2 regions of the Oceanobacter sp. ABM4_470 genome follow, and region 2 is predicted to be linked to the other one. Evidence: predicted binding sites of a transcription regulator. Region 2 holds the regulator's gene; the other holds the start of a gene.
The links. Region 2 encodes PhoB, which activates phosphate uptake and scavenging genes when phosphate is short. Its sites were predicted from a motif close to TGTCATANNNNTGTCANA; they were not measured.
Positions count from the first base shown of each region.

Region 1: ACXADJ_RS02750 (heavy metal response regulator transcription factor) is a predicted target of PhoB. The motif match lies at 1,698-1,715, and genes of this name have one in related genera.

Region 1 covers NZ_JBSWTR010000001.1:632,095-635,303, reverse strand. Annotated here, with positions in the region: gene ACXADJ_RS02755 (copper resistance system multicopper oxidase) at 1-1,617, opposite strand, end outside; gene ACXADJ_RS02750 (heavy metal response regulator transcription factor) at 1,790-2,467, shown strand; gene ACXADJ_RS02745 (heavy metal sensor histidine kinase) at 2,457-3,209, shown strand, end outside.
Region 2 covers NZ_JBSWTR010000001.1:3,346,409-3,349,617, forward strand. Annotated here, with positions in the region: gene ubiA (4-hydroxybenzoate octaprenyltransferase) at 1-772, shown strand, start outside; gene phoB (phosphate regulon transcriptional regulator PhoB) at 919-1,617, shown strand; gene phoR (phosphate regulon sensor histidine kinase PhoR) at 1,624-2,943, shown strand; gene ACXADJ_RS14755 (response regulator) at 2,924-3,209, opposite strand, start outside.

The DNA.
Region 1 (3,209 bases), 2.7 Mb from region 2:
CTCCAGCTCGCTCCACATACCGTGCATATGCATTGGATGAGTCATCATGGTGTCGTTGTGCAAAATCACTCGCAGGCGCTCGCCATAACGGAAATGCACCGGAGTCGAATCGCCAAATTCCAGACCATCAAACGACCAGCTGTAGCGCTCCATATTACCGGTCAGGTGCAGCTCGATTTCGCGTTCCGGCAGGCGATGATCCATTGGACCGCCTGGTGTATGCAGATCCGCCAAAGTCAGTACCCGGCGGCCGTTATTGCGCAAACCAATGCCCGGATCATCCAGATTGGTACGCGGGGTATCGACCCGCATATCGACGCTTGGGCCATATTCCGAACGGGCGTGATTGACGGTATGAGTCGGCTGTTTTATGCCCTGATGATGCATGTCTCCGTGGTTCATAGCACCGTGGTTCATGCCCTGATGGCTCATTCCGGCATGATTGCCAGAACCACTGGCCACGCCAGAGTGCATGCCGCCCATATCCCCCATCATATCGGTCATCGTCAGCCATTCCGGCTTATCCATCGCCGGTACCGGCGCAGACATACCCAATACCGGAGCCAGCGTGCCGCGTGCATAGCCACTGCGCCCCATATTCTGGGCAAAGATGGTGTATGGCTGGTCCGCCGGCTGCACAATCACATCGTAGGTTTGGCCCGGGCCAAAACGGAATTCATCCACCGTAACCGGCTCAACCCGCTGGCCATCGGCTTCCACCACGGTCAGCTTCAAGCCCGGAATACGCACGTCATAAAAGGTGTTTGACGAGCCATTAATGCAGCGCAGACGCACCCGCTCACCCGGCTTGAACAGGCCGGTCCAGTTGCTGGCAGGCGTGACACCATTCATCAAATAGGTAAAAGCCGCTGAGGAGGTATCCGCCAGATCGGTCGGGCTCATGCGCATCTCATTCCACATCTGACGCTTGTTCATTGCCCCTTGCAGGCCGTACTGACGCACATCAGCCCAGAACTCTGGCGCCGTTGGCTGGCTGTAATTCATGAAATCCGCATGAGCCTTCAGCTTGCCAAACACCGCCATCGGATCATCGTCGGTCCAGTCAGACAGCAGCAATGGGATTTCACGGTCATAACTGATCGGGTCGACAGCTTTCGGCTTAACGATAATGGCACCGTACATACCCGTGATTTCCTGAAAGCCGGAATGGGAGTGATACCAGTAAGTGCCGCTTTGCTCGACCTTAAAGCGATACGTGAAGGTTTCACCGGGGGCAATGCCCTTGAAACTGATGCCCGGCACACCGTCCATCTGATACGGCAAAATAATGCCGTGCCAATGAATCGACGTTGGCACGCTGAGTTTGTTGGTGACACGAATGGTGACTGTTTCGCCTTCCTGCCAAACCAGCGTCGGCGCTGGTAAGGAGCCGTTAATGACAGTCGCTGTACGACGAACGCCAGTGAAGTTAACCTGCGTCTCTGACACTTCGAGGTTAAACACCTTGCCACTCAGAACCTGACTACCGTTAGACAAGTGTGAAGGTGTATCTGCCTTGGCGCCATAACTCGCCGTGGTCGCTGCCAGCGCAGCACCACCAACCAGCCCCTGCACAAATCGACGACGAGACAACCCGGGCATCTGCCAACTGCTCATTCCGTTCTCCTTTTGAAGCCATGCGTCCAACAACGACGCCTGATGAATGCCTCATTGTCGAAAAACACATCTGACCTGCCGATGACCTCAAGATGACAAAATCGTCATGTTGCCGTCATGTCGCAGACCCTATCCGGTCGGCTACAATCGCAGTCTCATCATGGAGACCCTTATGCGGCTATTGATCGTAGAAGACGAAACCAAAACCGGCGATTACCTGCATCAGGGCCTAAGCGAAGCCGGATTCAATGTGGTGTTGGCGCGTAACGGCCTCGATGGCCATCATCTGGCCATGACCGAAACGTTCGATCTGGTTCTGCTGGATGTGATGCTGCCAGACGTCGACGGCTGGAAAATCTGTCAGTCACTGCGTGAGGCGGGTAACCAGACCGCAATACTGTTTCTGACCGCACGGGATCAGGTGGAAGACCGCGTCAAAGGGCTGGAACTGGGCGCCGATGATTACCTAGTCAAGCCGTTTGCGTTTGCGGAATTGTTGGCGCGAGTACGTAGCCTGCTGCGACGCGGTAACCGTCCGGTACAGGAGTCACTGGCGGTGGCCGACCTGCAAATCGACATCATCAAACGGCAAGCCATTCGCGCTGGCCAGAAAATTTCCCTCACCAATCGCGAGTTTGCCTTGCTGGAACTGCTTGCCAGTCGTAAAGGCGAAGTGCTGCCACGGTCGTTGATCGCGTCACAGGTGTGGGACATGAACTTCGACAGCGACACCAACGTCATCGACGTTGCCATCCGCCGCCTGCGCCGCAAGATCGACGACCCATTTGAACCCAAACTGATCCATACCGTACGCGGCATGGGCTATCGGCTGGACGACGATGACAACTGAACCCCTGTGCAGCCGCTCCCGTAAACGACCGCTGTCCTTGCAACGGCGCGTTACCTTGTATGCGGCATTGGCCATTGGTATTGGCCTGATCAGCCTGGTCATGCTGGTACAGCAATCCATTCGAGACCACTTCGTCGAACAAGACGCCATGCAGCTGGCGCTGGTCGCCGAACTGCTTGGCAGCCAAAGCCAACACGGCCGAACTGAACTGCTGGAACAGCTCGATCAAGTGCAGGCCCAGCACGGCATCAAGGTACAGCTAATAGACAATGGCACCTTGCTGCACAGCAGCCCCAACTTTGCCCTGCCCGAATGGGTTCTGCAGCAGTCGGGCAGCGAGCACATCAACGCCAACACCCTGATTCAGTGGCAGCACGACCAACAGCATTATCGTGGCGCCGTACTCACGCTCAGCACCGGACAAGCTCCAAACGCCCATCACTACCAGCTGATACTGGCCGCCGACATGGCCTTCCATCGCCACTTTATGGACGGATTCAACCACCAGCTGTGGCTGATTGCCGCCGCCATGGGCGGGCTAACGTTACTCGCAGTATGGCTGGGCATCCGACAGGGACATGCGCCGCTGCGCAAGGTGGGCGACTACATTCGCCAGATTCAGCCCGGCCAATTGCAACAGCGACTGTCGGCGGAACATTGCCCCAGCGAACTGGTGCCGTTAATTGAGTCGTTCAATACCATGATGACGCAACTGGAAGACGGCTTCGAACGGCTGTCAAAC
Region 2 (3,209 bases):
GGCCTTGTGGATTGCCGCTGAAGGGGTGCCAACGCTGGCCAACCTGATTATTTTCACGCTGGGCGTGTTCCTGATGCGCTCCGCCGGCTGTGTGATCAACGACTACGCCGACCGTGAAATAGACCGCCACGTCAAACGCACCAAAGACCGGCCACTGACCCAGGGCCGACTGACTGAAAAACAGGCGCTGATCGGCTTTGCTGTACTCTGTCTGACGTCGTTTGTACTGGTGTTGTTCACCAACAGCCTGACCATCTGGCTGTCATTTGGTGGCGTGGCGCTGGCGGCCCTGTATCCGTTTATGAAACGTCACACCTACCTGCCACAGGTGTTTCTGGGAGCGGCATTTTCGTGGGCGATTCCGATGGCGTTTGCCGCCGAAGCCAATCAACTGACCACCATCTGCTGGTTAATCTTTATTGCCAAACTGAGCTGGACGGTGGGCTACGACACCATCTATGCCATGGTCGACCGTGATGACGACTTGAAGATTGGCGTTAAAAGCACCGCCATCCTGTTTGGCGACATGGATGTGACGATTATCGCCACCCTCTACGCCGTGGCGCACTTATGCCTGTTTTCCGTTGGCAGCCAACTGCAACTACACTGGAGCTACTGGCTTTGCTGGCTGGCCGCTGGCGGCTTCATGGCCTGGCAAATCATCAACATCCGCAGCCGCGATCGCATGGGCTGTTTCCGTCAGTTTCGACTGGCGCATTGGTATGGCGTGATGATGTTGGCAGGATTGATTGCGGGCTATGCCCTGCGCTAAGCCCGGGCTTTGGCCAGGCCGCCCGCGAATGGCGCTGTCGACCGGCTTTTGACGAGTCGCTGACAATGTCACACCGCTGTAACACAAGGCCAGTGTAATACAAGCCGCCTATTAATATTGTGTGACAATTTTGTGACGAGCAACCTATGACTAAAGCTGGCAAAAGCGTCTTGATCGTAGACGATGAAGCACCGATTCGTGAAATGATCGCCGTGGCCCTTGAAATGGCCGGTTACGAATGCATGGAAGCGGCTAACGCTCAGGAAGCCCATGCACAAATTATCGACCGCAAACCCGACCTGATTCTGCTCGACTGGATGCTGCCTGGCACCAGCGGAGTAGAATTTGCCCGTCGTCTGAAGCGTGAAGATCGCACCGCCGAGTTGCCGATCATCATGCTGACCGCCAAAGGCGAGGAAGACAACAAGGTTCAGGGGCTGGAAGCCGGTGCCGACGATTACATCACCAAACCTTTCTCCCCTCGTGAACTGGTTGCGCGCCTGAAAGCCGTACTTCGCCGTTCAACCCCACAGGGTATCGAAGAACCGATTGAAGTCAGCGGCCTGCTGCTGGACCCGGTTTGCCACCGCGTGACCTCGTTCGACAAGCCGCTCGACATCGGCCCGACCGAATACCGCCTGTTGCAATTCTTTATGACCCACCAGGAACGTGCCTATTCACGTGCACAGTTGCTTGATCAGGTCTGGGGCGGTAACGTTTACGTCGAAGAGCGCACCGTGGATGTTCATATTCGTCGACTGCGCAAGGCGCTGGGTGAAGCCCATGAACATATGATTCAAACCGTTCGTGGCACCGGCTATCGTTTCTCTACAAAAGTTGCCTGATATTCAATGAATCCAATTTGGCGCAGGGAGTTGCGTCGCGTGTTTTACCTGTTGGTAATGGGCGTGGCGCTGGGTTACTACCTCGACAACCCCTTCATCGGCATTTGCGCCGTACTGGCTGGCTATATTGGCTGGCACTGGTTACAGCTCTACCGCCTTAACCAATGGCTTGAAGATGGACAAAGCTCCTTATTGCCCCGAACCCTCGGGATCTGGGGCTCCGTCTTTACCCAGACCCAGCGTTTGCAGCAACGCAGCATTAAAAACCAGCAGCAACTGCAAGGCGTGATCAACCGTATTCAGGACTCTACGGCGGCCTTAAAAGACGCCGTGATGATGGTCGACTCCACCGGGGCGCTGGAATTCTGGAATCAGGCCGCTGAAGGCTATCTGGGCTTGCGCCATCCGGTCGACCTCGGCCAGCCGATCACCAACCTGATCCGTACGCCGGAATTCAAATCCTACTTTGAACAAGCCGACTACCGCGAACCGCTGGTGATCAAATCGCCGGTAAACCCGCAACTGTCGTTGCAGTTCAACATCACCCTGTTTGGCCGCCGTGACCGCTTGATTCTGGTACACGACATCACCCGCCTGAAACAGCTGGAACAAATGCGCAAGGACTTCGTTGCCAACGTCAGCCACGAACTGCGCACCCCACTGACGGTGATTTCCGGCTATGTCGAAACCATGCAAATGGGCGCCGACATGCTGCCTCCGCGCTGGGCCCGCATGCTGCAACAGATGAACAGCCAGAGTCACCGTATGGGCAACCTGATCAAGGATTTGCTGATGCTGTCGCAGCTGGAAACCAGCCAGGCCAAGGATGAACAAAGCATCGACGTCGAAGCCATGCTGCAATCGATCGAAACCGATGCCCGAGCGCTCAGCAATGGTCGCCATCAGGTCAATCTGGTGCATGCCGACAAGCAGCGCTTGACCGGCAACTACAACGAGATTCGCAGTGCCTTCTCAAATCTGGTGTTCAACGCGGTGAAATACACCCCGGACGGTGGCTCCATCAACATTGAATGGCGCCAAACCCGACATGGCGGCTGTATGAGCGTAAAAGACAACGGTATTGGCATTGCCGCACACCACGTGCCGCGCCTGACCGAACGTTTTTACCGCGCCGACCCCAGCCGTAGCATTGAAACCGGCGGTACCGGTCTTGGACTGGCCATCGTCAAACACGTGCTGCTGCACCACCAGGGCGAGCTGAAGATCGAAAGTGAGGAAGGCAAAGGCAGTACCTTCAGCTGTGTGTTCCCGCTGAAGCGTATGACCGACGGCGTCGCTGACGCGACTAGCGACAACGAGCAATAAAGCGCGACAGGGCGTCCATTTTTTCGGGGTCGTCATCGACAATCCGGATGCGGATCTGAATGGTTTCGGCATCCGGATGCGGCTCCTGTGCTTGCAACATCCGCACAAAGCCGTTAATCCGTGCAATCACCTCTTGCTGGTCATCGGTGATATCAATCACCACCTGTTCCAACAACCCCGGCACCTCACCGCTGCGCTTGAAGACCCCCAGCAGCTCAATCAGGTTCATGTCCTTGATCACCAGCTTGGCTTCGCCACCGGACGCA